3 regions of the Streptomyces sp. NBC_01288 genome follow, and region 2 is predicted to be linked to each of the others. Evidence: riboswitches for the same ligand, from Rfam matches in the RefSeq annotation. Region 2 holds a riboswitch; each other region holds the start of a gene.
The links. Region 2 has a riboswitch for S-adenosylmethionine ahead of thrC (threonine synthase). Riboswitches for the same ligand answer to the same signal wherever they lie in the genome.
Positions count from the first base shown of each region.

Region 1: linked by a shared signal. The riboswitch ahead of OG194_RS34500 (aminotransferase class V-fold PLP-dependent enzyme) and the one ahead of thrC (threonine synthase) in region 2 are both predicted to bind S-adenosylmethionine.
Region 3: linked by a shared signal. The riboswitch ahead of OG194_RS05135 (amino acid ABC transporter permease) and the one ahead of thrC (threonine synthase) in region 2 are both predicted to bind S-adenosylmethionine.

Region 1 covers NZ_CP108427.1:7,637,814-7,647,903, reverse strand. The annotation lists gene OG194_RS34515 (rhomboid family intramembrane serine protease) at 1-59, shown strand, start outside; gene OG194_RS34510 (Lrp/AsnC family transcriptional regulator) at 56-337, shown strand; partial or broken gene OG194_RS34505 (aminotransferase class V-fold PLP-dependent enzyme) at 451-594, opposite strand; gene OG194_RS34500 (aminotransferase class V-fold PLP-dependent enzyme) at 968-2,329, opposite strand; SAM riboswitch class IV at 2,495-2,611, opposite strand; gene trpD (anthranilate phosphoribosyltransferase) at 2,688-3,752, opposite strand; gene qcrB (cytochrome bc1 complex cytochrome b subunit) at 3,887-5,518, opposite strand; gene qcrA (cytochrome bc1 complex Rieske iron-sulfur subunit) at 5,515-6,570, opposite strand; gene qcrC (cytochrome bc1 complex diheme cytochrome c subunit) at 6,567-7,376, opposite strand; gene ctaE (aa3-type cytochrome oxidase subunit III) at 7,457-8,077, opposite strand; gene OG194_RS34470 (hypothetical protein) at 8,235-8,636, shown strand; gene OG194_RS34465 (L,D-transpeptidase) at 8,744-10,009, opposite strand.
Region 2 covers NZ_CP108427.1:5,708,961-5,719,050, reverse strand. The annotation lists gene OG194_RS25775 (cold-shock protein) at 35-241, opposite strand; gene OG194_RS25770 (MoaD/ThiS family protein) at 695-970, opposite strand; gene thrC (threonine synthase) at 1,063-2,358, opposite strand; SAM riboswitch class I at 2,374-2,520, opposite strand; gene OG194_RS25760 (glucosyl-3-phosphoglycerate synthase) at 2,736-3,680, shown strand; gene OG194_RS25755 (alpha,alpha-trehalose-phosphate synthase (UDP-forming)) at 3,786-5,192, shown strand; gene otsB (trehalose-phosphatase) at 5,277-6,140, opposite strand; gene OG194_RS25745 (DUF3263 domain-containing protein) at 6,184-6,435, opposite strand; gene OG194_RS25740 (ABC transporter substrate-binding protein) at 6,489-7,754, opposite strand; gene OG194_RS25735 (ROK family protein) at 7,865-8,809, shown strand; gene nagA (N-acetylglucosamine-6-phosphate deacetylase) at 8,809-10,020, shown strand.
Region 3 covers NZ_CP108427.1:1,128,081-1,138,170, forward strand. The annotation lists gene OG194_RS05125 (ABC transporter substrate-binding protein) at 1-153, opposite strand, end outside; gene OG194_RS05130 (amino acid ABC transporter ATP-binding protein) at 231-1,028, opposite strand; gene OG194_RS05135 (amino acid ABC transporter permease) at 1,025-2,005, opposite strand; SAM riboswitch class IV at 2,340-2,447, opposite strand; gene OG194_RS05140 (glutathione S-transferase C-terminal domain-containing protein) at 2,525-3,409, opposite strand; gene OG194_RS05145 (putative leader peptide) at 3,477-3,590, opposite strand; gene OG194_RS05150 (alginate lyase family protein) at 3,708-4,958, opposite strand; gene OG194_RS05155 (alginate lyase family protein) at 4,986-8,258, opposite strand; gene OG194_RS05160 (glycosyl hydrolase family 28 protein) at 8,429-9,958, opposite strand; gene OG194_RS05165 (carbohydrate ABC transporter permease) at 10,016-10,090, opposite strand, start outside.

The sequences.
Region 1 (10,090 bases), 1.9 Mb from region 2:
GTACGACTAGAGTTGGGCCCGCCCCAGTAACGGTCCCCGAGGGAGAGAACCAGCCGTGATCACCGCGATCGTCCTCATCAAGACCAGCGTGGACCGGATTCCGGAGATCGCCGAGTCGATCGCCGCGCTCGAATCCGTGAGCGAGGTCTTCTCCGTCACCGGTACGTATGACTTGATCGCGATGGTTCGGGTGCGGCAGCACGAGGACCTGGCCGAGGTGATCCCTGGGCGGATCAGCAAGATCCCCGGGGTCGAGGGGACGGATACGCACGTGGCGTTCCGGACGTACTCGCAGCATGACCTTGAGGCGGCGTTCGCGATCGGGCTGGACTCTTGAGATGAGCGCCTAGTGGGGTGGGGGCGCGGATCGTTTGCGGGTGACCGGTTCGTCGTGGCTGGTCGCGCAGTTCCTCGCGCCCCTTCAGGGCACGCCCCTGACGTCAGTCGAGATCACACCGCCGGGACGCAGCGGCCGTTCTCCGTGTGGTAGGTCCACTCGGCGCCCTTAGTCACCAGTTCGCGTACCGCGTCTACGAAACGCTCGACGTGCTCGTCCGGCGTTCCCGCGCCGAGGCTCACCCGGATCGCGTTGAGCCGGTCCAGTATCGAGAGCACCTGGTCGTCCGCCACCCGCTGCCGAACATGGTCGGCGACGGACGTGTCCACTGGTTCCCGGGGCGCTCCTCGTCCGTCTCCGTGGTCTGCCACTCGTCGACGGCGAAACCGTGCTCGACGCTGCTCGTCTCGTCTGAAGCTCATGTCCCTGATGGAACGCCAGTGCGTCACGTCCGCCCAGCGACGGATCCGCGTACCGGGTACGAGGACGAACCCCTCCTCGTACGAGTGGACGGACCTGCCGCCGAGGAGACGCGGCACACGCCGTACGACCGCCTCGCCCAGCGGCTCGCCCAAGCCTTCGGCCGCCGCCGCTCAGCTCACCCCAGGTGGTGTCCCCGCCCCTGGACGGTCACACGGCCGGTACGCAACGGCCGTCCTGCGTACGGTAGTTCCACTTCGCGCCGTCGGTCACGAGCTCCCGTACCGCCGTCACGAACCGCTCGACGTGCTCGTCCGGGGTGCCCGCGCCGAAGCTGACCCGGATCGCGTTGAGGGACTTTTCACCCGGGGCCGCCTCGGGGGCGCCGCACTCGCCCTGGGTCTGCGGGTCGGACCCCAGCAGGGTGCGGACCAGCGGGTGGGCGCAGAAGAGGCCGTCTCGGACTCCGATGCCGTACTCCGCGGAGAGGGCGGCGGCGAAGTGGGAGCTGTTCCAGCCGTCGACCACGAAGGAGATCACGCCCACCCGGGGGGCGTCGTCGCCGAACAACGACAAGACGCGCACCTCCGGAACCTCTGCCAGGCCCGCGCGCACCTTCTCGATCAGGTGCTGCTCTCGGGCGACCAGCGTGTCGAAGCCCGCCTCCGTCAGTGCCTTGCAGGCCGAGGCGATGGAGTAGGCGCCGATGACGTTCGGGGAACCGGCCTCGTGCCGGGCCGCGCTGTCGTGCCACTCCACGTCCACTCCCCCGTCCTCGCGCCGGGTGACCTTGCGGCTGGCGCCGCCGCCCGCGAGGTAGGGGTCGGCCGCCTGGAGCCAGTCCGCGCGGCCGGCCAGGACGCCCGAGCCGAAGGGGGCGTAGAGCTTGTGGCCGGAGAAGGCGATCCAGTCGACGTCGAGGTCCTGGACGGACACCGGGTGGTGCGGGGCGAGTTGGGCGGCGTCCAGGACGATACGGGCGCCGTGGGCGTGAGCCGCGGCCGCCAACTCCCGTACGGGCCACAGTTCGCCGGTGACGTTCGAGGCGCCGGTGACGCAGACCAGGGCCGGGCCCTGAGGGTCGCGGGCGGCGAGTGCCTGCTCCAGGGTCTCGACCGCCTGGCCCGGGGTGCGCGGGGCGTTGAGGTAGGTGACCCGGGCGTCCTTCCACGGGAGCAAGGACGCGTGGTGCTCGGTCTCGAAGACGAAGACCTGGCAGTCGGCCGGGAGGGCGGCGGCGAGGAGGTTCAGGGAGTCCGTGGTGGAGCGGGTGAAGATCAGCTGGTCGTCGGCGCGGCAGTCCAGGAACTCCTCGACCGTCCTGCGGGCGTTCTCGAACAGGTCGGTGGAGAGCTGCGAGAGGTAACCGGCGCCTCGGTGCACGCTGCCGTAGTACGGGGCGTAGGCCGCCACGTCGTCCCAGACGCGCTGGAGGGCGGGGGCGCTGGCCGCGTAGTCGAGCGCCGCGTAGGTGACTTCGCCGCCCGTGACGAGCGGGACGGTGACATCCCGGCCGAGAACGGGCAGCTGGGCACAAATGGTCTGGGCGGCGGCAACAGTGGAGACAGACATGGCGAACTCCCGTGAGAGGCAGGCGAATTCACTGCGCGAGGGGGCATGGCTTCGGCGCAGGAAAGGGTGAAGGGGGATGTGCGGAGTGGGGGCTTCGCGCCCTATCGCATTCGCTTGCTCACAGAGAGCTCCCTCGATGACCAGGACCCCTGGTGTCTTTCGAGGGGCCCGCGCTTGCCGCAGACCTCGCTGCCTACGGCCTGGTCTTCACCCGGGGCACCCCGCCACGGACGGAGGGTTGCCGGACAGTCGGCCGGGGCCTCATGACTGTCACTCATGACCTGGTCGGAAAACTTACGCGAGGTGATCGTCGTCCCGCAACCCGTGTCCGGATCGCGGGACGACGACCGCCGTACCGCTATGCGTTGCTGGCGGCGGCCCAGCGCTCCAGCGTGCGCTTGGCCGCCCCCGAGTCGATCGACTCCCGCGCCTTCTCCATCCCGGCCCGGATCCGGTCCACCAGCGGCCCGTCCCCGGCCTCCAGCGCCACCAGGGCCGCCGCCGAGTTCAGGAGTACGGCGTCCCTTACGGGGCCCGTCTCGCCGTCCAGGAGACGGCGGGCGACGCCCGCGTTGTACTCGGGGTCGGCGCCGCGCAGGGCTTCCACGGGGACCAGTTCGAGGCCGACGTCCCGCGGGTCGAAGGACTCCTCGGTGACCTTGCCGTCGCGGACGATCCACACCCGGGAGGTGGCCGTGGTCGTCAGCTCGTCGAGGCCGTCGTCGCCGCGGAACACCAGCGCGGAGGAGCCGCGTTCGGCCAGCACGCCCGCGATGAGCCCGGCCATGCGGGTGTCGAAGCAGCCGACCGCCGACGAGGTGACCCTGGCCGGGTTGGTGAGCGGGCCGAGGAGGTTGAACGCGGTCGGCACCCCCAGGTCCCGCCGGACCGCGCCCGCGAACCGCATCGTGGGGTGGAACTTGGCCGCGAAGCAGAACGTGATCCCGGCCTCCTCCACCACCTGCGCGACCCGCTCGGGCGACAGCTCCAGGTTGATGCCGAGCCGCTCCAGCACGTCGGAGGAACCGCTCGCCGAGGACGAGGCGCGGTTGCCGTGCTTGACGACCTTCGCGCCGGTGCCGGCGATCACGATGGCGGACATCGTCGAGATGTTGACCGTCTTGGCCCGGTCGCCGCCCGTACCGACGATGTCGACGGCCGGCCCCGGGATGTCCAGCGGCTTCGCGTGGGCGTACATCGTCTCGACGAGGCCGTTGATCTCCTCGACGGTCTCGCCCTTGGCCCGCAGCGCCACCAGGAAGCCCGCGATCTGGGCGTCCGCCGCCTCGCCGCTCATGATGCGGTCCATCGCCCACGCCGTGTCGGCGGTGCTCAGGTCCTGTCCGGCCAGCAGCGCGCTCAGTACGTCGGGCCAGGAACGGGCCGCCGCGGTGTCGCCTCCAGCGGGGGTCACAGCGCTCATACGGCCGCTCCTGAGTGTCGTAGAAACTTGGTTTTAATAGGCGTCCCCACCCTATCCAGCGCGGGGCACGGCGAAGGGCCCCGTCCGGTGTTCGGACGGGGCCCTTCGACTGTGGCGTGGCGACGCCTCAGCGATCAGTGGTGGCCGTGGCCGCTCGTGATCTCCTTGTACTCCTCGACGGTGGGCTTGGGGATCTGGGACTCCTCGCCGTAGTACGCCTCGCTCAGCTTGGCGCGCAGCTTCTGGGAGCCCTTCACCTTGCGCTCGACGCCGTTGTCGTCGACGGTCGCACCGATCGCGGCCGGCTCGTACTGCTCGTGCGCGGTGAGCGTGTGCAGCGCGTCCTGACTGAGCGGCTCGTGGATCTCGACGAACTCACCGTGCGGCAGGCGCTTGATGATGCCCGACTCGCGGCCGTGCAGCACCTTGTCCCGGTCGCGGCGCTGGAGGCCGAGGCAGACCCGCTTGGTGGCGATGAAGACCAGCACCGGCACCACGAAGAAGCCGACGCGCACGAACCAGGTGATCGAGTTGATCGACAGGTGGAAGTGCGTGGCCCAGATGTCGTTGCCGCCACCGATGAGCAGGACGAAGTACCAGGAGATCCACGCGACGCCGAAGGCCGTACGGGTCGGGACGTTGCGCGGGCGGTCCAGGATGTGGTGCTCGCGCTTGTCGCCGGTGACCCAGGACTCGATGAACGGGTAGACCGCGATCGCGACCAGGACCAGCGGGAAGACGATCAGCGGGATGAACACGCCCAGGACGAGCGTGTGACCCCAGAAGTTGATCTCCCAGCCAGGCATGACACGGATCAGGCCCTCGGAGAAGCCCATGTACCAGTCGGGCTGGGCGCCCGTGGACACCATGTCCGGACGGTACGGGCCCATGGTCCAGATCGGGTTGATCGAGGCGATCGCCGAGACGGCCGCGATGACACCGAAGACCAGGAAGAAGAAGCCTCCGGCCTTGGCCATGTAGACCGGCAGCAGCGGCATGCCGACGACGTTGTTGTTCGTCTTTCCGGGACCCGCGAACTGCGTGTGCTTGTGGTAGAAGACCAGGATCAGGTGGCCGACCACCAGGCCGAGCATGATGCCCGGCAGCAGCAGGATGTGGATCGAGTAGAAGCGGGACACGAAGTCGCCGCCCGGGAACTCGCCGCCGAAGAGGAAGAACGACAGGTACGTGCCGACGATCGGCACGGACAGGACCGCGCCCTCCATGAAGCGGACACCGGTGCCGGAGAGCAGGTCGTCCGGGAGCGAGTAACCGGTGAAGCCGGTGAACATGCCCAGGACGAACAGCAGGAAGCCGAACAGCCAGTTGACCTCACGCGGCTTGCGGAACGCACCCGTGAAGAACACGCGCATCATGTGCACGAACATGGCGGCGAGGAAGATCAGCGCCGCCCAGTGGTGGATCTGACGGATCAGCAGACCGCCGCGCACATCGAAGGAGATGTGCATCGTCGAGTTGAACGCCTCCGACATCAGCTGCCCCTGGAGCGGGACATAGCTGCCGTGGTACGTCACCTCGTTCATCGACGGGTGGAAGAACAGCGTCAGATACACACCCGTGAGGATGATGATGATGAAGCTGTAGAGGCAGACCTCACCCAACATGAACGACCAGTGGTCGGGGAAGATCTTGCGCATGTTGGACTTGGCGAGGGAGTAGATCCCGAGCCGTCCGTCGGCCCAGTCGGCGATCTTCTCGCCGGCCGGTGCTTTGTCGCGCCGCTCATTGTTCTCGTTGGTGCTCATCCGCGCTCCCAGAATGCAGGACCGACGGGCTCCTCGAAGTCGCCGAGCGCCTGGAGGTAGCCCTCGTCGCTCACGCCGATGCGCAGCTGCGGCAGGGCGTGACCGGCCGGGCCGAAGATCACTCGGGCACCGTCGGAGAGGTCGAAGGTGGACTGGTGGCACGGGCACAGCACGTGGTGCGTCTGCTGCTCGTACAGGGAGATCGGGCAGCCCACGTGGGTGCAGATCTTCGAGAAGGCCACGATGCCCTCGTGCGCCCACTCCAGTTCGCGCTTGTCCTTGATGTTGTCCGGCTGGAGCCGGACGATCATCAGCGCCGACTTGGCGATCTCGGTCTGGAACTCCTCGTCGGTCTCCTCCAGGCCCTCGGGCTTGGCGAAGGTGAGCGAGCCGACGGCCACGTCCGAGGGACGCAGCGGCAGGTTCGTGTTCATGTTGACGAGCAGCTTGCCCTTGGACCACAGGGTGTGGCGGAGTTTCGTCCCCGGCAGCGGGCCCAGGTCGCGCAGCAGCATGACGCCGGAGAGCGGGAACAGGGCCAGCGCGCCGAACATCGTGTTGCGGATCAGCTTGCGACGGCCGAGCGCCGACTCCTTGGCACCGTCCTTGAAGTCGGCCATGACCTTGGCCTTGACCTCGGGGGGTGCCTCGATCGCGTGCCGCTCGTCGGCGATCTCCACGTCGGACATCAGGGTGCGGGCCCAGTGGACCGCGCCCGCGCCGATGGTGAAGAGCGCTCCGCCGAGGGTCAGACCCAGCGCGAAGTTGAGCGCGTTGATGTGACCGATCGGGAAGACGAAGATCGCCTTGTCGTGCGGGATCGCCACGTACGAGGCGATGAAGCCGACCGTGAGGAGCATCGACAGCGTGAACAGGAAGGCGACGACGCGCTCGGACCGCTTGGCGGCCCGCTCGTCGATGTCCTGGACACGGTGCTCGTGGGGCGGGAGTCCCGGGTCGGCGAACGGGTCCTGCTCGTCCGCGACCGACACCGCGCCGTGCGCGTCCTGCTCAGCGGGCAGGTTCTCTTCTGGAATGTCTTGGCTACTCATGACTTCTTGGCCTTTGCGGTCCGAGCGGCGACCCAGACGGCTACCGCGATCAGCACGCCCAGACCGAAGATCCAGGCGAAGAGACCCTCACTGACCGGACCGAGACCACCCAGCTCAAGCCCGCCGGGGCTCTCGGTGTTGTCGCCGTTGACCGCGTTGAGGTACGCGATGATGTCCTTCTTGTTCTTCGACGACAGCGTGGTGTCGGGGAAGGAAGGCATGTTCTGCGGGCCGGTCTGCATGGCCTCGTAGATGTGCTTCGGGGCAACGCCTTCGAGGCTCGGCGCGAACTTGCCGTGCGTCAGCGCGCCGCCCTTCCCGGTGAAGTTGTGGCACTGGGCGCAGTTGGTGCGGAACAGCTCGCCACCCTTGGCGATGTCCGAACCGGCGGGCCCGTACTCGTTCTTCGTCGGGATGACCGGACCGGCGCCCAGCGAGGCGATGTACGCCGCGAGCTGGTCGATCTCGGCCTGGGAGTAGATGACCTTCTTGGCCGGGATCTGAGCACCCGGCTGCTGCGCCGGCATCCGGCCGGTGCCGACCTGGAAGTCGACCGCCGCGGCGCCGACACCCACCAGGCTCGGACCGTCGGAACTGCCCTGACCGCCGGTGCCGTGGCAGCTTGCACAGCCGACGGCGAACAGCTTCTTGCCCTCGTCGATGGCGAGGGACTGAGCGGACTCGTCGGCCTGCGCCTTGCCCGCGGGGGCGAGGAAGCTGAACACCCCCCCGGATACCGCCAGCGCGAGGAGGAGTACGACGACCGCCGCCAGCGGATGGCGTCGTCGTGTGGAGAGCTTTTTCACGGATTACCCCGGTGTCAGGATCTTCTGCGTCGATGCTTCTGGAATGTGCGCTTCTTGGCTGCGCGCGGGATCGGGCCCGACTACTTGATCAAGTAGATCGTGGCGAAGAGGCCGATCCAGACGACATCGACGAAGTGCCAGTAGTAGGACACGACGATGGCCGCGGTCGCCTGTTCGTGAGTGAACCTCTTCGCCGCGTAGGTACGTCCGAGGACGAACAGGAAGGCGATGAGGCCGCCCGTCACGTGCATGCCGTGGAACCCGGTGGTCAGGTAGAACACCGAGCCGTACGGGTCGGAGGACAGCGAGATGCCGTCCTTCTTCACCAGCTCCGTGTACTCGAAGATCTGACCGCCGATGAAGATCGCACCCATCACGAACGTGATGATGAACCAGCCCCGGAGCTTCTTCACGTCCCCGCGCTCGGCGGCGAAGACGCCGAGCTGGCAGGTGAGGGAGGAGAGCACCAGGATCGTGGTGTTGGTCGCGGAGAATGGAATGTTGAGATGGCTCGCCATCTCCTTCCAGTGGTCCGGACCGGTCACCGATCGCAGGGTGAAGTACATCGCGAAGAGGGCCGCGAAGAACATCAGCTCGGAACTCAGCCAGATGATGGTTCCGACGCTGGTGAGGTTCGGTCGGTTGACCGACGGGTGCGCGTGCCCGGTTTCTACTGTCGTTGCTGTCGCCACGACCGACATTATGTCGGTCGCTTATCCCGCCCTCACTCCGGGGGGTGCCGTTCGGAGTGTTCGCAGCGTGTGTACTGCCCGTATGGCCCATCGCAGGGGTGTTCCAACAGGTGTTGACGGGGTGTTCAAGGGAGTAGCATCCGCGCAACGGACCTTGGGAGGAAGAATGCAGGCGACCGCCACGGTGCTGGTCTACAGCGATGACTCCAACACCCGCGAGCAGGTGCGGTTGGCCTCCGGCAAGCGGCCGGCGTCCGATGTGCCGTTGGTCGAGTTCCTTGAGTGCGCTACGCCCGCGGCGGCTTTGAAGGAGCTGGACCGGGGTGGGATCGACGTCTGTGTGTTCGACGGGGAGTCCTCGCCGATGGGGGGCATGGGACTGTGCCGCCAGGTGAAGGACGAGGTCTTCAACTGCCCGCCGGTGCTGGTGTTGATCGGGCGGCCTCAGGATGCGTGGCTCGCCACGTGGAGCCGTGCGGAGGCTGCTGTGACCTTGCCTGTGGACCCCGTTGAGTTCGCGGCCACTCTTGCCTCTCTGTTGCGTGAGAAGCGGGCCTTGAGCGCCTAGTAGCTCGGGGCGGCCCGCAGTTTCGCGGCTGCGGGCCGGTTGTGGTTGCTCGCGCCCACGCGGCGGAGCCGCAAATGTCACAGCCCCGCGCCCCTTTGGGGCGCGTCTCACACGGACTCAGGGCGGAGCCGTGCCGCATCCTCCGGCCGAGGCCCATCCGGCGTTCCGCCCACCAGTGCGCTGCCGCCTCGCCAGTTCTTCCAGCCGAGGTTCCAGTCGCCGAAGCCGTTGCCGAAGGGTTCCATGTCGTCGCCGTTGGAGTTGACGACCTTGACCACGTCGCCCTCGTGGATGGTGTCGAAGAACCACTCGGCGTTGCTGGTGCTCATGCCGGTGCAGCCGTGGCTGACGTTCGCGGAGCCCTGGGAGCCCACGGACCAGGGGGCGGCGTGGACGTACTCGCCGCTCCAGGTGACGCGGGTCGCGTAGTAGACGGGGAGGTCGTACGAGTCCGAGGAGCCCTCGGAGATGCCGACGGTGGTTCCGCGCATCCGTACGAAGTACTCCTTGCCCAGGACGACCTTGACGCCGTTTCGGGTCTCGAAGCCGGGCTTGCCGGTGGTGACGGGGATCTCGTTGATCTCCTCGCCGTTCCTGTAGACCGTCATCTCGTGGGACGCGGCGTCCGTGACGGCGACGATCTTGTCGCCCGTGGTGAGCTTGAGGCCCTTTGAACTGCCGCCCCACAGGCGGTCGCTGATCTTCACGCCGTCGAGGTTGCTGCGCACCTGGACGGTGGCGTGGGCGGGCCAGTAGTCCTTGGGGCGGTAGTGGAGTTCCTTGTCGTCCACCCAGTGCCAGGCGCCCTCCACGGCGGGTACGGAGTCCACCCTCAGGGCGCGTTCCACGATGGCCCGCTGTGCCTTGTCCTTGACGGGCATGTTCAGTTCGGCGGTGATCGGCTGTCCGACGCCGTACTGGCCCGCGTCCGGCCCGAACTTCACCGTCAGGCTCTTCTTGGCCGTCGGCTTGCTGGTGTCGAAGGTGAGGACCTTGCGGCCGGGGGCGCCGTCCTCGTCCTCCGTGCTCACCCGGACCGTGTAGTGGGCGTTGGCGGCCAGCGGGGAGGTGCTGTGCCAGCGAGTGCCGTCGGCGGCGAGTTCGCCCGTGACGTAGCGTCCCGTGGCGTCCATGGCGGTGACGTCCGTGATGCGCCCGTCGTCACCGGAGGCGGTGACGGCCAGGGGCTTGTCGGGGTCGACCTTCTTGCCCTTGCCGGACGGGCCGTTGAAGGAGATCTGCCCCGCCGCGTCGTACGGCTTGGCCGACAGCGGGTTGCCGCCGTCGGACCCGCAGGCGGTGACGCCCGCGCCGAGGGAGATCACCAGCAGGGTGCAGCTGACGACGGTGCGGGTGCGCGGAGAGTGGCTCATGAGCCGAGGTTATGAAGCTTCGTCAGCCCCGGCGCGGTGGGTCACTCGGACGAGGGACCGGCGTTGCGGCAAAAGCACGAG
Region 2 (10,090 bases):
CGAAGAACGTCGCTGCTGTTCGCCGGCGCGTGCTTCAGGTAGTCGCGAGCCGGACCATGTCCGCCTGCGGCCCCTTCTGACCCTGCGAGATCTCGAAATCGACCCGCTGACCCTCTTCCAGGGTGCGGTAGCCGTCCATCTGAATCGCGCTGTAGTGGACGAAAACATCCGCACCACCGTCGACCGCGATGAAGCCGTACCCCTTCTCCGCGTTGAACCATTTGACGGTGCCCTGAGCCATGCCTAACTCCCCTATTACTGGCCCTTGCACGGACCCGCACTTCGCGGATCCGGGTCAGACCTCACCCCCCACAGGATTGGGGGCGTGCGCCGGAACGCGTCGACCGCGGCCGAATGTATCCGTCCAACTGCCGTCTGCAACAGGTCAATCCGACGAGAATTCCGGGCAGGACCGGTCGGGAATATACGGAGAATTCGTCCGACTTCAGGGCAAGTCGGGCCCGATAAAGGGAACATAACGCGCAAAAGGAATGCACACTTTGGCTACTTCTCATCGCACGCGGAGCGGGTACTCATATGCGTCCGGCATGCGGAGTGGAGCGGGTTCCCCAACTGTACCCCGCTCAACCCTACAGAATTGCCCCCTCCGCTTCTCTCACGGAGGGGGCAATTCGATGAACTCTTGGTAATCGGCGTTACCCAGGGTAATTTCCGGGGCCCGCCAGACCGCCGCTCAGCCGCCGGCGACAGCCGGAATGATCGAGACGCCGGCCCCGTCCGGAGTGGCCGTCTCCAGCCCCTGCTCGAACCGCACATCGTCGTCATTCACGTACACATTGACGAACCGCCGCAGCTTGCCCTGATCGTCGAGCACGCGGGCAGAGATCCCGGCATGGTTCTTCTCCAGGTCACTGATGACCTCGGCGAGGGTGCCGCCTTCGGCGGTCACCTCGGCCTGCCCGCCCGTGTAGGTGCGGAGAATGGTGGGGATGCGGACACTAACGCTCATGCTGATGACCTCCGGTCAGGTGCGGCTTTTGCTTTTAGGGGCGCGGGGAACTGCGCGACCAGCCCCCACCGGGCCCGCAGACGACAACGACGCTACGACGCAAGCCCGGCTTCCCTGAACGACTCAAGGTTCGGCCGGATCGTCGCGGTGAGCCCGGTACCAGCCACCGCGTCCAGCGTCTTCAGACCATCACCGGTGTTGAGGACCACCGTCGTCAGGGTCGGATCCAGCAACCCGTTCTCGATCAGCTTCTTCGCCACACCGACGGTCACCCCACCCGCGGTCTCCGCAAAGATCCCCTCGGTCCGCGCCAGCAACTTGATCGCGTCGACAACCTGCTCGTCGTTGACGTCCTCCACCGCCCCACCGGTCCGCCGAGCGATGTCGAGGACATACGGCCCGTCCGCCGGGTTCCCGATGGCCAGCGACTTCGCGATCGTGTTCGGCTTCTGCGGCCGCACGACGTCATGCCCCGCCTTGTAGGCGACGGAGACCGGCGAACACCCTTCCGCCTGCGCCCCGAAGATCTTGTACGGCCTGTCCTCGACGAGCCCGAGCTCGATCAGCTCCTGCAAGCCCTTGTCGATCTTCGTGAGCTGCGACCCGGAGGCGATCGGCACGACCAGCTGGTCCGGAAGCTTCCACCCCAGCTGCTCGCAGATCTCGTAGGCGAGGGTCTTGGAACCCTCCGCGTAGTACGGCCGGAGGTTGACGTTGACGAACCCCCAGCCCTCGCCCGCCGGGTCACCGATCAGCTCGGAGCAGAAGCGGTTCACGTCGTCGTAGTTGCCCTCGATGCCGACGAGCTCGCCGCCGTAGATCGCGGCCATGACGATCTTGCCCTGCTCCAGGTCGTGCGGGATGAACACGCAGGAACGGAAGCCGGCCCGGGCCGCGGCGGCACCGACGGCACCCGCGAGGTTGCCGGTGGAGGAGCAGGAGAGGGTGGTGAAGTTGAAGGCACGGGCAGCCTCGATGGCCTGGGCCACGACGCGGTCCTTGAAGGAGTGCGTCGGGTTGCCGGAGTCGTCCTTGACGAACAACTTGCCCGCGTCGACGCCCAGTTCGCGGGCGAGGTTGTCGGCCTGGACGAGCTTGGTCCAGCCGGGGTTGATGTTCGGCTTGTCGGCCACGTCGGCGGGGACGGGCAGCAGGGGCGCGTAACGCCAGATGTTCGCGGGGCCCGCTTCGATCTGCTTGCGGAGCTCTTCGGTGTCGTAGGCCGAGAAGTCGTAGGCGATCTCCAGCGGGCCGAAACACTCCTCGCAGGCGAAGACCGGACCGAGCGGGACGCGGTGGCCGCACTCGCGGCAGGACAGCGCGGCGGCGGGGCCGAGATCGACGGCGTCTACGGAGTTCGTGGTGCTTGCAACAGTCTGCGCAGCCATGGAGGCGAGGCCCTTTCCTCATCTTCCTCACGACGCGTTTCGCCATGAGACGGATTTGGCACCTTCCCGAGCCGGGAGCCTCGCCACATCAACGTGACAAGACCGGCTGGAGGGTTGCCGGGGCTTCAACGGGCCGTATCCCTCTGCCCCTCTGGATGAGCGGTGTTCAGTTGTGTATGCGGTTGTGTCACTTGCGTGAGCGTTGACGGCCCCCGACATGCGATGGTCATCAGCGTTGTTCAAGACTGTAACCGAAGGCCAGGACAGTTGAGTGAGCCGTCCGAACCGCGAGACGACGGAATCCACCTGCCGCTACCGCGGCGGGCCTACACACGGTGACCGTCACTCGCCGAGAGAACGCAGAGGAGCCGCGCAACGTGCTGAAGGAAGTCGAGCACTGGCTGAGCACCCGCTCCTGGTCCATGACCGACCGGCCGCTCCACAAGATCCTGGCCGCGAAGCACCGCACGGGCCAGTCGGTCTCCGTCGTGCTGCCCGCGCTGAACGAGGAAGCGACGGTCGGCGACATCGTCGCGATCATCCGTCACGACCTCATGCAGCAGGTCCCGCTCGTCGACGAGATCGTCGTCGTCGACTCGGGGTCCACCGACCGCACCTCCGAGGTGGCCGCCGCGGCGGGCGCCCGGGTCGTGCACCGTGACGACATCCTGCCGCGCATCCCCGCCGTGCCCGGCAAGGGCGAGGTGCTGTGGCGCTCACTGCTGGTCACCAGCGGCGACATCGTCGCCTTCGTCGACGCGGACCTGAAGGAGTTCTCCTCCGACTTCGTCACCGGGATCGTGGGCCCGCTGCTCACCGACCCCGGCGTCGACCTCGTCAAGGCGATGTACGACCGCCCGCTCGGCGGCGCGGCCGGCCAGGGCGGACGCGTCACCGAGCTGATGGCCCGCCCGCTGCTGAACATGCACTGGCCGCAGCTGGCCGGTTTCGTGCAGCCGCTCGGCGGCGAGTACGCGGCCCGCCGCTCGCTGCTGGAGCAGCTGCCGTTCCCGGTCGGGTACGGCGTCGAGCTGGGCATGCTGGTGGACGCGCTGCACCTGGTGGGGCTGGACGCCCTCGCCCAGGTCGACGTCGGGGTGCGCAAGCACCGCCACCAGGACGGGCAGGCCCTGGGGCGGATGGCCGCGCAGATCTACCGCACGGCTCAGCTGCGGCTGGCCCGAGGGCATCTGATCCGGCCGTCGCTCACCCAGTTCGAGCGGGGTCCGGACGGTTTCGAGCCGCGCACGTACTCCGTGGACACGGAGGAACGCCCGCCGATGGCGGACATCACCGAGTACCAGTCACGCAAGGTCGCATAACCACACAGTTACAGACGCTCACGGACGGTCGTATACGGACTCGTGCAGTCCGCCGACGGCCGTCCGTACGTTTGAGCGTTTCCGGCCCGGGCTAGGTTGTGCCGTATGGCTTCTACGTCGTCCCCCTCGCCCGCGTCCGGTGCCGCTCAGGTGCTCGTCGCGTCCAATCGCGGCCCGGTCTCCTACGAGGTGGGCGACGACGGTTCGCTGCGCGCCAAACGGGGTGGCGGCGGGCTGGTGTCCGGGCTGTCGGCGATCGGGCCGGACGCGGGTGCGCTGTGGGTGTGCTCGGCGCTGTCCGACGGCGACCGCGAGGCGGTGCGGCGCGGGGTCGGCGAGGACGGCGTACGGATGCTGGACATCCCGGCGGACGTGCACGCCGACGCGTACAACGGCATCGCCAACTCCGTGCTGTGGTTCGTCCACCACATGCTGTACCAGACCCCGCTGGAGCCGGTCTTCGACGCGGAGTTCCGGCGTCAGTGGGCGTCGTACGAGACGTACAACCGGGCGTTCGCGGAGGCGTTGGCGGACGAGGCGGCGCAGGGTGCCGTCGCGATCGTGCAGGACTACCACCTGTGCCTGGTCCCGGGAATGCTGCGGGAGTTGAGGCCGGACCTGCGCATCGGCCACTTCTCGCACACCCCCTGGGCACCGGCGGACTACTTCCGCATGCTGCCGGACGACATCCGTGAGCAGCTGCTGACGGGCATGCTCGGCGCGGACCGCCTCGGCTTCCTCACCCACCGCTGGGCGGACGCGTTCGCGGCCTGCTGTACGGAGTTCACCGGGGGCGTCGGTGACACCCTGATCGGCGTCCACGGCCTCGGCGCCGACGCCGACTTCCTGCGCGCCCGCTCGCACGAGCCGGACGTGGAGGAGCGGATCGTGGCCCTCCGCGAGGAGATCGGCGAGGGGCGCAGGACGATCGTCCGCGTCGACCGCACCGAACTGTCCAAGAACATCGTGCGCGGACTCCTGGCGTACCGCCAACTCCTCGACGACCACGCGGAGTTGCTGGAACAGGTCGTCCACGTGGCGTTCGCCTACCCCTCCCGGCAGGACCTCGCCGTCTACCGCGACTACACGGCGGAGGTGCAGCGGGTGGCGGACGAGATCAACTCTCAGTACGGGAAACCGGGTTGGACCCCGGTGCTCCTCCACGTCGAGGACGACTTCGCCCGCTCCCTGGCCGCGTACCGCCTCGCCGACGTGGCCCTCGTCAACCCCATCCGCGACGGCATGAACCTCGTCGCCAAGGAGGTCCCGGTCGTCTCCGACGAGGGCTGCGTCCTGGTCCTCTCCCGGGAGGCGGGCGCCTACGAGGAGTTGGGCGAGGACGCGATCCCGGTCAACCCGTACGACGTGATCGGCACGGCCGCCGCGCTCCACGAGGCGTTGACCATGCCGGCCGAGGAACGAGCCGAGCGCACGAAGAGGTTGGCGGCGGCGGCTACGGCCCTGCCCCCGGCCCAGTGGTTCCTGGAACAGCTGAACGCGCTCAAGGGCTGAGCGCCGGAGCACCCTCTCCGAAAAAGTGTGACACTTTCGCCGAAAGTGTCACACTTTTTCGGAACAGCCCCTGCCCGGTCCCGCTCAGCCCAGTTGGGCCGCGATCGCCGCCAGCAGTCCTACGACCCCCGCCGGGCCGTCCACCACCAGGTCCGCCCGGTCCGAAAGCTCCGCGACCTCCGAGCTGCCACTGCACACCAGCAGACCCGGAACGCCGTCCGAGCGGAGTTTCTCCACGGCGGCGAAGGCGGGGAGGTCGCCCAGGTCGTCGCCGGCGTAGAGGACGGACTCGGCGCCGGTTTCGCGGAGGTAGTCGAGGAGCGCTACGCCCTTGTCCATGCCCGGCGGGCGCAACTCCAGGACCATGCGGCCGGGTTCGACGATCAGGCCGTGGCGGGTGGCGAGGTCGGTGAGGGGGGCGCGGAGGGCCTCGTAGGCCGCCTGGGGGTCGGTCGCCCGGCGGGTGTGGACCGCCAGCGCGCGGCCCTTCTCCTCGATCCAGGTGCCCTGCCAGGCGCCGATCCCGTCCAGGAAGCCCGGCAGCTCGGCGCGGACCGCCGCGACCCCGGGGTGCGGGGCGGGGGCGCTGACCGTGCTGCTCACCGCGTCCCAGCGCTCCGTGCCGTAGTGGCCGAGCACGACCAGGTGTTCCAGTCCCGGTACGCCCGCGAAGCCGCCGTTGCGGACCGCCACGCCGGCCGGGCGGCCGGTGATCACGGCCACGGAGGCCACCTTCGGGGCGAGTGCGGCCAGCGCCGGCACCGCGCCCGGGTGGGCCCGCGCCTGCTCGGGGTCCGGCACGATCGGGGCGAGTGTGCCGTCGAAGTCGAGCCCGATCACCGCGGCGGCCGGTTTGGCGAGGATCGCCTCCAGAGCCTCGCGCCCGGCGCGGGTGGCGGGGGTCGGCAGTGTGTGCAGGGGATCGGTGGAGTCCTGAGGGCTGCCCATGTCGACGACCCTATCCGGGCGGGGCCGGGACCCACACCTGCTGCTACCTCTCCCCACGCCTCGTTTCACGGACCCGTCTCAGCCTGTTCACCGTCACCGGGTCGTGGGCCAGCGCCCGCTCGTCGTCCAGCAGGGCGTTGAGCAGCTGGTAGTAGCGCACGGGGGCCAGGCCCAGCTCCTCGCGGATCGCGCGCTCCTTCACGCCGGGGCCGGGGAAACCGCGGCGCTCCAGCGCGAGGATGTCCTGTTCCCTCCGGTTCAGCGAAGGGAGCCGCGAGGGCCGGTCGTCGTCCATGCCCTGAACCGTAACCCCCGCCACTGACAACGCCCCCGGACGCTGCCCGGCTGCTACTTCCCGCTCTCCGCCAGCGACGCCGACGCCTGCAACTGCCCCAGCACCGCCCCCGGGCTGCCGTTCGCGGCCACCGCCTGCCCTATCCGCTTCTTGATGTCCGCGCTGACCGTGGACCAGGAGGTGTTGCCGACCGGGTAGAGCGTGGACAGCGGGAGTTCCTCCAGGAAGGGCCGTAGAGCCTTGTCCTGCCGGGACTCCTGCATCGCCTCGGACGCGGAGTTGGTCACCGGCAGGAGGTCGTACTCGCGGGAGAAGGCGAGGACGTTCTTCTCGCTGTAGACGAAGTCGAGGAAGTCGCCGATCTGCTCGCGGTGGCCGTTCTGCTTGAACGCGGCCATCCAGTCGGCGACACCCATCGTGGTCTTGGCCTTGCCGTTGCGGCCGGGCATCGCGACCGTGCCGAACTTGACGCCCTTCTTGGCGGCCTGCCGCATGAGGGTGGGGTGCCCGTTGAGCATGCCGACGTCACCGTTGGCGAAGGCGGCGAACGCGTCCGCGCGATTGAGCTCGGCGGGCGCGACGGGACCGGTCAGGCCCTTGGCGACCAGGTTGTCGCGCAGCCAGGTGAAGGTGGAGATGTTCTGCGTCGAGTCGAGGGTGTACGTGCCGATGTCGTCGGTGTAGCCACCGCCCCCGCCGAGCAGCCACTGCATCGTCTCGGCCTGCGCCTCCTCGGACCCGAGCGGCAGCGCGAACGGGTACTTCACGCCCTTCTCCTTCAACGCCTCCGCGTCGGCGGCCAGTTCGCTCCAGTCCTTCGGCGGGGTGAGCCCGGCCTCGGTGAAGAGGGTCTTGTTGTAGAAGAGGACGCGCGTAGACGCGGCGAAGGGCATGCCGTACTGGATGTGGTTCACCTGCCCCGCGTCCAGCAGCGGCTCCAGGAAATCGGCCTCTACGGGGATGGAGAGCAGGTCGGCGGTGGAGTACAGCCTGCCCGCGTCGGCGTAGTCCGCGTACGCGCCGATCTGCGCCATGTCGGGCGCCTTGCCGGCCGCGACCATCTCCTTGACCTTGCGGTCGACGTCGTTCCAGGAGTAGACGCTGACCTCGACCTTGACGTCCGGGTGCTTCGCCTCGTACGCCTTGACGAGCCCGTCCCAGTATTTCCGCGAACTGTTGGACGCGGAGTCGCCGTAGTCGGCGGCGACGAGCCGCAGAGTGACCTCACCGGAATCCCCGCCGAGGCCACAGCCCCCGAGGACCGCCGTCAAGCCCAGTGCGGAGGTCACCGCGATCATTCCTGTCCTACGCCGCTGCACTGCCGAATCCCCAACCTTTGCTGTCGTGACGTTCGCTCCGCGAACCCATAAGGTCTACACCACGTGAGTGGACTAGACCTCTCGCGGGTGTACGGGCCACACTGTCCCCCGTGAGACATGTCATCGCCCTCGACGTGGGCGGCACCGGGATGAAGGCCGCCCTGGTCGGGGCGGAGGGCGAGCTGCTCCACCGGGCCCGCCGGGCGACCGGCCGTGAGCGCGGTCCGGACGCGGTCGTCGAGCACATCCTCGGCTTCGCCGCCGAGCTGCGCGCGTACGGCGAGGAGCACCACGGCGAGCCCGCGGCGGCGGCCGGCGTCGCCGTCCCCGGCATCGTCGACGCCGAGCGGGGCATCGCCGCCTACTCGGCCAACCTCGGCTGGCGCGACGTACCCCTGCGCGATCTGCTGGCCGCCCGCCTCGGGGGCGTCCCGGTCGCCCTGGGCCACGACGTCCGCACCGGCGGCCTAGCCGAGGGCCGTATCGGCGCGGGCAAGGGTGCCGACCGCTTCCTGTTCGTCCCGCTCGGCACCGGTATAGCGGGCGCGATCGGCATCGACGGCCGGGTGGAGGCGGGCGCGCACGGCTTCGCGGGCGAGATCGGCCACATCGTCGTACGCCCGGGCGGTACGCCGTGCCCCTGCGGCCAGATCGGCTGCCTGGAGCGGTACGCGTCCGCGGCGGCGGTGACCGAGGCGTGGGCGGCCGTCTCCGGCGACCCCGGGGCGGACGCGGCGGACTGCGCGAAGGCGGTCGCCGCCGGTGACCCGCGCGCGGAGAAAGTCTGGCAGGAAGCCGTGGACGCCCTCGCCGACGGCCTCGTCACCGCCCTCACCCTCCTGGACCCCCGCACGATCATCATCGGTGGCGGCCTGGCGGAGGCGGGGGAAACGTTGTTCACACCGCTGCGGGAGGCGGTCCGGTCCCGGATCACCTTCCAGAAGCTGCCGTCCATCGTCCCGGCGGCCCTCGGGGACACAGCCGGATGTCTAGGTGCAGGCCTCCTGGCCTGGGACCTCCTCAATCTCACCGACCGTACGGAGGTAACCACCTGATGGCAGCCGACCCAGGGGCGCGGGGAACTGCGCGACAAGCCACGACGGACCCGCAGCCCGCAACCGGCACAAGGCCCCTCATCCTGTCCGGCGCCGCAGTGGTCCTCCCCACCGGAACGGTCAAAGACGGCCGCGTGATCATCGACGGCACCCGCATCACCGGCGCCGCCCCCGACAACGCCCAGGTACTCGACGTCACCGGATTCACCCTGGTACCGGGATTCGTAGACATCCACAACCACGGCGGTGGGGGCGCCTCGTTCACCTCCGGCACCCCCGAGGACGTCCTCAACGGCATCCACACCCACCGCCAACACGGCACCACCACCCTGGTCGCCTCCACCGTCACCGGCGAGATGGACTTCCTCGCCCAGCGCGCCGGCCTCCTCTCCGAACTGGCCGAACAGGGCGACCTCGCCGGCATCCACTTCGAGGGCCCGTTCATCTCCCCGTGCCGCAAGGGCGCCCACTCCGAGGCCCTGCTCCGCGACCCCGACCCCGCGGACGTCCGCAAACTGGTCGACGCGGCCCGCGGGCAGGCGAAGATGGTCACCCTCGCGACCGAACTCCCCGGCGGCCTCGACTCCGTACGCCTCCTCGCCGAACTCGGCGTCATCGCGGCGATCGGCCACACCGACGCGTCGTACGAGCAGACGGTGGAGGCGATCGACGCGGGCGCGACGGTCGCCACGCACCTGTTCAACGCGATGCCGCCGCTCGGTCACCGCGACCCCGGTCCGATCGCGGCACTGCTCGAAGACGAGCGGATCACGGTCGAGTTGATCAACGACGGCACCCATCTCCACCCCGCTTCCCTGGAGTTGGCGTTCCATCACGCGGGCGCGGACCGGGTCGCGTTCATCACGGACGCGATGGACGCGGCGGGCTTCGGCGACGGGCGTTACATGCTCGGCCCGCTGGAGGTCGAGGTGAGCGAGGGCGTGGCACGGCTGGTGGAGGGCGGTTCCATCGCGGGCTCGACCCTCACCCTGGACCGGGCCTTCAAGCGCGCGGTGACGGTCGACCGACTGCCGGTCGAGGACGTGGTCGCCGCGATCTCGGCCAACCCAGCACGGTTGCTGGGGAGTTACGACGAGATCGGCTCGCTGGAGCCCGGCAAGTACGCGGACCTGGTGCTGCTGGACTCCGCGTTCGACCTCAAGGGCGTGATGCGGCGCGGCACTTGGGTGATCGATCCCCAACTGGGGTGAAATGTAACGCTGTTGAGGCGGCGGTTGTCCCGGGAGACTGGGAGGACCGCCGCCTCTTTGGCATGATCGG
Region 3 (10,090 bases), 4.6 Mb from region 2:
GCCCACGGTGACCGTGCCGGAGGCGGCGCTGCCGGACGTGGTGGCCGCGTCACTGTCGCCGCCGCAGGCCGCGAGACCGCCGGCGAGGGAGGCGAGGACGGTTCCCGCGGTGAGTCCGCGAGTGAGTCTGCTGCGAAGGCTGGGCGTAGACATGGCTGTTCCTAGGCTCGGTGTTGAGGGCTGCTGAAGGTGGAAGTGCGGGGCTGCTGAAGGGGGACGTGCGGGTGGGGTCAGAGGACCTTGCTGAGGAAGTCCCTGGTCCGTTCGTGCTGTGGCTTGTCGAGGACCTCGTGGGGCGGGCCCTGTTCGACGATCTTTCCGCCGTCGATGAAGACGACCCGGTCGGCGACCTCGCGGGCGAAGCCGATCTCGTGGGTGACGATGACGAGGGTGGTGCCGCTGGTCGCCAAGTCCTTGATGACGGCGAGGACTTCGCCGACGAGCTCGGGGTCGAGGGCGGAGGTCGGTTCGTCGAAGAGGATGACGCCGGGGCGCAGGGCGAGGGCGCGTGCGATGGCCACGCGCTGCTGCTGACCGCCGGAGAGCTGCCTCGGGTAGGCGCCGGTCTTCTCGGCGAGTCCGACGCGGCCGAGCAACTCCCTTGCCAGTTCCAGGGCTTCGGGCTTGCTGAGCCTGCCGGTGGCGACCGGGGCGGCGGCCACGTTGTCCAGCACGGTCAGATGCGGGAAGAGGTTGAAGTTCTGGAAGACGAACCCGATCCGGCTGCGCTGCGCGAGGATGGCCCGTTCGCTCAACTCCTTGAGCCTGCCGCCCTGTTGCCGCACTCCGATCAGCTCGCCGTTGACGCTGACGTAGCCGATCTCGGGCTTCTCCAGGTGGTTGATGACCCGCAGCAGCGTGGACTTGCCGGAGCCGGACGGGCCGAGGATCACGGTGACCTCGCCGGGCCGCACGGTCAGGTCGACGCCGTCCAACACCCGGTGCGCGCCGTACCACTTGTGCACGTCGTGCACCTCCACGGCGGCGGGTGTGATGTCCGCCAGCGGTTCGACGGTGTTCGTGGTCATACGGCGGCCTCCCTGCGGATGCGGGCCCGCAGGTCGGTGACACCGGTGCGGAGTTTCTGGATCGGGGTCGGCGGCAGGGAGCGGGTGGCGCCCCGGGCGTAGTGCCGCTCGACGTAGAACTGGATGACGGACACGACGCTGGTGAGGATGAGGTACCAGACGGTGACGACCAGGAGCAGCGGCACGATGTCGCCGGGGTAGGTGGAGCCCATCGTCTGCGCGGAGCCGAACAGGTCGAGCAGCGAGACGTAGAAGACCAGGGAGGTGCTCTTGATCAGGCCGATCAGCTGGTTGACGTAGTTCGGGGTGATCGAGCGCAGCGCCTGCGGGAAGACGATCTTGCGGAACTGGTAGCCCTTGGGCAGCCCGAGGGCGGAGGCCGCCTCGTGCTGGCCCTGGTCGACGGAGAGGATGCCGCCGCGGACCACTTCCGCCGCGTAGGCCGCCTCGTTGAGGCTGAGGCCGACGACGGCGACGGCCATGTCGGTGGCCAGTTTCGACTCGTCGAAGGAGAAGAAGGCGGGGCCGAAGGGGACGCCGATGCTGAGGGTCTGGTACAGGGCGCTGAAGTTGTAGAGGAAGATCAGCACCACGATGAGCGGGATCGAGCGCAGGGCCCATACATAGGTCCAGCTCGCCGCGCGCAGTACCGGGCTCTTGGAGAGTCGGGCCAGGGCGAGCAGGATGCCGCCGAGGAGGCCCAACACCGCGCTCAGTGCGGCCACTTCGAGGGTGATGACGAGTCCGTCGAGGATCGTCGGGCGCAGGAACCAGTAGCCGAAGCGGTCCCACTGATAGAAGGAGTTGGTGACCAGTCCGTGGACGAACTGGGCGACGAGCACCAGCACGACCAGGGTGACGATCCACCGGCCGGGCCGGCGCAGCGGCTGAACTCGCTGTGCGGTCAGGGGTTTTGACGGGGCATCAGTCGACGGGGCGTCGGCCAGGGACACGGTGGTGCCTGGGGGTTCACTCATGGTGGGCTCCGGCAGGTTCACAGACCCCGGTCCGTGGCAGTGGACGCGCGACGGCGGACGGTACGCGCGGGTGCACGGGACCGGGGGCGGGGAGGGGGCAGGCACACCGACGGGATCGGGTGTGCGTCAGAGGCGCGTCGGCCGACTGGTCGTCAGGCCCGACAGCGGGCGCGGCCCGAGGCGGTACACAGTGCGCTGCTGACCCGGAGCAGATCGACAGCGCGGTCGGCGACGAACAGGTTGGCGTACGACCGTACGCAGCCCTGCGGGCGGCATGTGGCCGTCCTGGGAGCTGCGTACATGGCGTCACCTGTCACTGTTCCGGCCCCGCGGGGCCTCGCGCTTACCGAACGTCATCCGGTCCGGTCGTCACCTGGGGCACCCCACCGCGTGCGAGGGTTGCCGGTCAGCAAGCCAGGGCTTGTCGCTGACACTCATGACCGTTCTGGGTCGCAAGTTAAGACAAATGTCCGAACGTATGTCAATGGCCGTCCACCAACTGGACGGCCCGGACGGCCCTCAGCTGCGGCAAGCTCCCGTTTCGTCCGCCGCGTGGGCAGCCCAGTCCAGGATCTGGACGGCCGCGCCGGCGGCCTCCAGGCCCCGGCAATGGGCGTGGTGACGGCGGGCGATGCCGTCGAGGTCGAGGTGGGTGCCGAAGGCCGGGTGGGCGGCCAGGCGGCGGGCGTAGGCCCACAGGTGGGGGTGGTCGGCGATGCGCTGCACGGCGGCGGCATCCAGGTGGTTGCGATGCACGGTGTCGAGTTGGACCAGTGACACCCACAACTCGACGTCGGCTGCGGTGAGTTCGTCGCGAATCATGTGCTCGCGGCCGTCCAGCCACCGGTCCAGCGAGCCGAGCGTCTCCAGCAACCGGCCCAACGCCTCGTCACGCTCGTCCTGTTCGACACCGGCCGCGCCGGCGCGCTGCGCGGCGTCCTCGATGCCTTCGGCGCACAGCCGCTCGACGGCCTCGATCTCAGACTCGGCGCCGCACGGGTACAACTGGGGTCCGCCCTCGCCGAAGTGCCGGGCGAGGTCGCGCGTGATGTCGGGGGCGTGGGTGCTGACGATCCGGCCGGACCAGTCGTCGCTGAGCACCGGCGCGGCGGCCGGTCCGGAGTAGCGGTGCGCGCTCGCCTCGTAGAGCGGGCGCAGCGCGGAGTGTCCACCACTCGGACAGTCGGGCACGGCGGACAGGAACACGGCCGGACAGCTCTCGTCGAGGCCGAGCAGGCTGTGCGTGACGGCGATGCGGAGGCCGTCGGCGCAGGCGGTGGACAGATGCAGGCGGTAGCGGCGCGGCACGGCGTAGTGCCCGCTGCGCGCGTCGCGTCCGATCCGGCCCCGGAACACGGGGGCGGTACGGGGTGAGGGGATGGCGGCGAGAGGCGTGCTGGACATGGGACTCCCCGGGTACGGGCGCGTGGACGTACGCGCGGCGGAAGCGTCGTCGAGCGGAGGACAGGGCTCAGCGCGGGGGGTTCAGCGCGCTGCAGACCCGCAGCAGGTCGATGTGACGGCGGGAGGTCAGAAGAGGCGAACGGTCCACGCGGCTGGTGGTGACCGACTCAAGGCGCCCCATTGTTTCCCTACCTGTTCACTAGGATTCCCTACTGGAGTGTCGATCCGCCGTCGCCCGGGGTCAAGAGGGCGTCCACGGGTCGGGCACCGATGCCCGACCCGTGGACATCCCGGGCCGCTACTTCGCGTACATCAGGGTGCCGAAGCCGAGCTGGTCGTAGCCGCCGCTGTCGGAGCCGTAGTCACCTCCCCCGCCCTCGGGTGCGACGAGGTCGTAGTACATGGCCGAGATGTACTTGTCGTCGAGGCCGATCCGCCGGTTGTAGTGGAAGTGGAGCATCGCCCACACCGGGCGGATCTGGCCGCGCGAGGCGGAGGAGACCACCGTCTGGGACGACTGGGCGCAGCTCTGTCCGGTACCCCAGGTGTAGGTGGTGAAGGGCACGTCGCTGCCGCTGTTGTACTTCGCGACGTACTGGGCGGCCTTCATGAAGCGACGGCTGTCGTACGAATAGAGGTCGTCGCCCTGGTTCCAGGCCATCTCACAGATCGCGCCCATCTGGCCCATGCCCAGGACGGTGTGGCCCTGGTCGCGGCCGGATTCCTGCCACTGGCCGAGCGCGTAGCCGTCCGAGTCGGTGTACAGATACGGCACGGCGTGCGCGATGGAGCCGTTGCCCGCACCGGACTTGAAGTAGGTGACGGCCTGGTCGTACTTGGCGGAGTCCTCGTTGAGGATGCCGATGGCCAGGATCGAGGCCATGTTGCACAGGTCCCAGTTGGCCCAGTAGTTGGTGATGCAGGCGTCGTTGTGGTTGGTCAGGAAGCTGTTGTTGAGCGGGTAGAAGACGTTGGCCAGCATCTGCTGGGCGGCGGCGAGATGGAACCCGCTGTAGTCCCGCATCAGTTCGCAGGCGTTGGCGAACTGCCAGCCGTAGAGGCCGGCCGCGAGGAACCGGTCGGCGTTGCCGGTGACCGAAGTCAGCGTCGACGACCAGGCGTTGAGGATGTTCGCGGCGCACACGGCGTTCGCCTCGGTGCCGCCGACCTTCCAGCGCAGGGCGTTCTGGTAGGCGGCGGCGATGTCGTTGTAGAGCAGGCTGTAGTTCTGGCCGTCGCCGCCGCGGATGATCGTGGCGGTGGCCCGGTTCGTCCAGGTCGACTGCGAGTGGGAGTTGGCGGTCAGCCTGTTCCAGCCGGACAGCCAGGGGTCGGTTCCCGCCGCGACCCTGACCTTGGCCCGGTTGATGTCTCCGGCGTTGTGCAGCATGCCGGGGTGGGTGAAGGTGGCCGGGGCCGCGTGCGCGGTCGTGGCCACCGTGGCGCCGCCGAGGGCGACGGCCGCGGTGAGTCCACCGGCGGTCTTCAACAGACCGCGGCGGCTCAACTCTGTTCTGCGGAGGTGCTCGTGGGGGGACGTGCGGCTCATTGCGGTGCATCTCCAATCCATGACGGATCAGGTGGGCGTGATGCTCACCTCGTCGAACTCGGTGGTGCAGCGGACCGGTTGGCTGCGCGAGCAGACCACCAGCCCGACGTAGTAGGGGGCGTCACCGAAGCCGGGGATCTCTCCGTCGGCGAAGGGGGTCCAGGTGACACCGTCATCGGTGGACAGGGCTGCGCTGAAGGCGGTCCCGACGCGCTTCAGCCGCAGCAGGGCGGGGAGGGTGACGGCAGCTCCGCCGGTGAAGGCGGAGGCACCGGCCACGGTCTTGCGGAGCATGAGCTGGGCAGTGGTCCCGCCGGTGACGATCGCTCCGGCGGCCTGGTCGAACGGCGACAGCGACTTCGCCATGAGCAGCCCGACCCTGTCGGTGCTCACGCCACTGCGGGAGACGATCCGGGCGACGACCTCACAGTCACCGCTTACGGGCCGCCGTACGAACTGCCCTGTCATTCCTTGGCCGTTGGCATTGAGATCGACACCCGCGCCCCGCACGGTGAAGGCGCCGCCGTCGTACGACGTGCTCCCGGGCGTGGTGATCGCCACCACGCCCAGCGTCCCGAAGGCACGGTCGTCGAGCACGGTGTCGCCGAGATCGCCGTACGTCCACGGCACGGGCGGCGCGGTGCCGACCGTGAGGGCGAGGGTCCCGATCGCGGTTCCGGAGGCGTTGGCGGCGGTCGTCGCGAGCGTGAACTCCCCTGCCTCCGTAGGGATTCCGGAGATCAGGCCGGTGCGCCGGTCGATGCGCAGCCCGGCGGGCAGCCCGTCCGCCGTGAACCGTACGGGCTCGTGCGAGGCGCCCAACAGATACCGGAAGGCGGCGCCCTGGTTCGTGAACACGGCTGAGGCGGAGGTGAGTTGGGGCTGTGTCGGACTCGGCATCACGGCCTGCGCCGGTGTCGAACGCGGCCCGCGTCCACCGGCGTTGGTCTTCGCGACCGTGTAGTGGTACGTCGTTCCCGGCGCCCCCGTCGCGTCGATGTAGCGGATGCGGGTACCGAAGCCGACCGAGCCGACGTGGGTGGCGAGGGTCTCGTACGGTCCGCTCGTCCGGGTGGCGCGCAGCACCGTGTACTCGGCGGAGAGGTCCGGGTCGGTCCAGGCCAACTCGACTGCGTCGGTGCCGGTTTGGGCCCGCAGGTCGGTCGCGGTACGGGCGGGGCGGGGTACGCACCACACCGTGCCGGACGAGGAGGTCACGCTGACGTTGTCGAAGGCGCCGGTGCCGGTCTCGGCGTAGTCCTCGTCGACGCCGAGGCAGGAGGTGAGGGCGAGCCCGGCGTAGGCGGTGCGGCCCAACTCGACCTCGGTGGAGCCGACTTCGGTCCAGTGGATGCCGTCCGGGGAGACGGCGCCGATGCAGCGTGCACCCTTGCGGGTCACTCGTACCCAGTAGGGCTTCCGCAGCCGGTAACCGTCGCCCGCGCCCTCGACGTACGGCGCCTCCAGTGGGGTCGCCGACTCGGGCAGCGTGCCGAGGCTGGAGATCGGAAAGGCGGCGTTAACCGTGATCGCCTGCTGCTGGGAGGGCGGTACCGGTGTGCTGCCGGTCGCGGAGATCTCCGCACCGGTCGACGGGCGTGCCGTCCACACCCCGCTCCACGTGTGCAGCGGCAGCCCCTGGATCAGCATCGAGGCGTGCGCCGCGTCCGCGTCGAGCGAGGCCCGGACGGTGACGCCGATCTTGGAGTACTGGGAGCTGAGCGGCCACACGACCCGTGCGGTGACCGTGCCGTCGCCGCGCAGTGGGAGGTGGACGAGACGGTAGGTGTCGGCCGTGCCGCTCGCCTCCAGGACGAAGCGCTCGCCGTCGAAGGCGGCGGAACCGGGGACCTTCACGTCTCCCACGTCCCGGGTCGACCAGGCCGAGGGGAGACCGGCAGAGGCGGCCGCCCAAGCCGAACTGCCGCTCACACCAAGGGCATTCGAGGCTGTGACCGTGTAGTAATACGTCCGTCCTGCGTGCACCTTCCGGTCGGTGTACGTCGGCCTGTGGACACCGGACGCGATCTTCTCGTAGTGGCCGTCTACGTCGGTCGCCCGCAGGACCGTGTAGGTGTCGGCCCACGTCGACGGCAGCCAACTCACCGTCACGGAACGGTCGTTGCCGATCGCCGTGACGCCGGCCGGTGGTGTCGGCACGGTCGGTGAGAGGGCGGTGGCGCCGGCGTAGGCGAAGGTGCCCCAGCTCGGCAGGTCGTCGTTGCTGCCCTCGACGACGCGGGTGCCGCCGGTGCCGCGGAAGACGGCGTTCTTCGTGTATGGGGTGTCCCGGCCGCGCACACCGGCGTAGTGCGCGTACGCCATCTCGTAGATGGGCGGCAGGCTGCCGCGTGAAGTGGGCGAGACGGTCAGCTTGATGTACTTGCCGGTGCGGTCGAGGTCGGGGACGAAGGGGACGTCGCCGCCGAGGTTGTAGCGGGCGGCGTACTCGACGTTCGCGAGGATGCGGTTGTCGTCGAAGCCCCAGAGGTCGACGCCCTGGTTCCAGGCGACCTGCGCGGCGTCCGCCAACAGGCCGACCGCGAGCTGTTCATGGCCCTGGTCGCGGCCGCTCTCCTGGCCCTGGCCGGCGTCGGTGACGATGCGATGGAGGACGCTGCCGTTGCCGGCGCCGGCAACGGCGAAGCGGAGCGCGTCGTAGAAGAGGGTGGGTTCCTCGCAGAACACGCCTATGGCCAGGAGGGATTGAAGGGACGTCAGGTCCCAGTTGCCGTTGGCGTAGAGCATGTAGCAGGACAGGGCCGGGTACCAGACGCGGAGGAAGGACTCCTCGCAGCGGGCGATGTCGGCCGCGTTCCAGCCGTCGTAGCCGGTGTGACGGAGCAGCTCGGCGGCGTTGACGAACTTGAAGGCCTGGAGGCCCGCGCCGAGGGGGCCGTCGGCTCCCGTGATGGTGGTGAGGGAGGCGGACCAGGCGTTGAGGATGTCGCGTGCCTTGTCGGCGTGTGCGGTGTCTCCGGTGACGGACCAGATGAGGGCGTTCTGGTAGGCGGCGGCCGAGTCGGCGACGGCCTGGTTCTGATAGTTGGCGGGGCCGCGGCCCCAAGTGGTGATCTGGCCGGTGTTCTGCACGGCGTACGACGACGAGGAGCGGGCATGGGCCGCGAGCGCCAAGTAGCCGTCGTAGACCGGGGATTGCTTGGTGACGACCGCTGTCTTCATACGGGCGAGGTCGTCGGCGGTATGCAGCAGGCCGGGGTGGGAGAAGGTCACCTCGGAGTCGTTGCCGGACGCCGCCGCCCGGCCGGGCACGAGCAGTCCGCTCGCGCCCGAGGCCAACAGCAGGGCCGCAGCACCGCCGAGGAAGCCCCGGCGACCGAGCGAACCCGACGTGGTCAACTGCGGCTCGGCAGCAGCGCCCCAAAGGGGCGCGGGGAACGGCGCGACCAGCCACGAAGGAGCCGCAGCCAACCGACGGCCCCTCCTCGCCCTTCCAGCGGAGCGCTTCGTCATGACGCGGCAGCCGCCTCGGCCTCGGCGGTCGTGAGGAACTTCAGGTTCGTCACGTGCTCGTTGTAGAACCACTGGATCTCGTCCGTGGTGTAGTACCAGGTCGGCTTCTTCATCGAGTCCGCGACGACCAGCCCGTTGATCACCAGGTTCTCGAACGTGACGTTGTCGATGGCGTGTTCGGCGTCGTAGCCGAGGAAGAGGGACGGGTTGGCGCGGGTGCCCGTGTAGCTGAGGTTCTTGACGTACACGTCCTCGATGCCGCGGCCGACCGAGGTGTTGTACTTCGTGTTGTACATGACCTTCATGTAGATGACCTGGCCCCAGCGGAAGTCCTCGATCCGGACGTCCTCGATGCGGACGTTCTTGATGAGGTTGGAGTCGCCGGGGTTGAGGGCGATGCAGCCCTGGTAGTTCATCTGGGGTTCGCGGTGGTCGAGGATGTCGATGTTCTTGATGACGAGGTTCTCGATCGTCTCGGGGGCGTCCGTGTTGCCGTGCGTGCCGACGTTGATGGGGTGGGCGACGTCGGCCCACAGGGTGCAGTTCTTGACGGTGATGTCGCGGGTGTCGCCGTAGTAGTCCCAGCGGTGGCAGTAAATGGCGATGCAGTCGTCGGAGTTGCGCATGAAGCAGCCGTCGAAGGTGATCCCGGTCGAGGAGAAGACGTCGAAGCCGTCGCCGTTGCCCTTCGAGCTGAACGCGCGTGCCTTGGTGATGTGGACGTTCTCGCTCTCGCCGAACGTGCCCGCGTATCCGGCCGGGTTGAGGATGATGACGTCCTCGACGCGGATGTTCTTGCTGCCTTCGCAGAGGATGGCGCCGCCGGGGTTGTTGTAGAGCACGCCGCGCCCGATCAGGCGGGACCGTTCCACGTCCTTGAAGTAGACCTGCGCGGTGAGGACGGCGCCGCCCGCGAGGTAGACGGTCTTGCCGCTGGGGACGGTGAGGATGTTGCCGGTGACAGCGTGGACGCCGGGGCCGAAGTAGAGGACGTTCGGGTCGTCGGCGGCCGGCGCGTGGTGCTCGACGCGGTTGGTGATGAGGTGCAGGGCGTCGAAGGTCTCGTCGTTGATCTGTACGACGATGTCCTTGGGCTCGTCGAGGGTGAACCGCAGGGTGTCGCCGAGGAGTTCGGGCGTGATGCCGTACGAGTCGGGTCTCACCCGGGCCTTGGTGGTGCCGCCCTTGAGGTAGGTGACCTCGATCTCGACCGAGCCGTTGAAGTCGAAGTACGCCATCGACGAGTTGTAGACCTTGCCCGATCCGGTGGAGGCGTTGATCTCCTCGAACTGCGGCCGGTAGATGTCGAGGGTCTGCCAGGTGCCGTCGGGGGCGGTGCGCACCCGCACCTGGAAGCTGGTGTTGGTCGGCATGGTCGTCGGTCGGGGATAAGTGACCAGCTTGGGGCGGGAGTTGTGGCCGCCGGACGCGTGGGCCGCCGTCGCGGTCAGTCCGGAGAGGCCGGCGGCGAGCGCGGTGGCACCGGCCGCCTGGAGGGCCGTACGACGGGACAGGGGTGTGTTCATGGTGCGACTCCTTGCAACAGGTGGAGAAGAAGGCTTACTTGAGGCCGTCTGTCGGGCCTATTTGAGGCCGCTCGTCGACATCCCGGCGACGAACCCGCGTTGGGCGACGAGGAAGATCAGCAGGATGGGGAC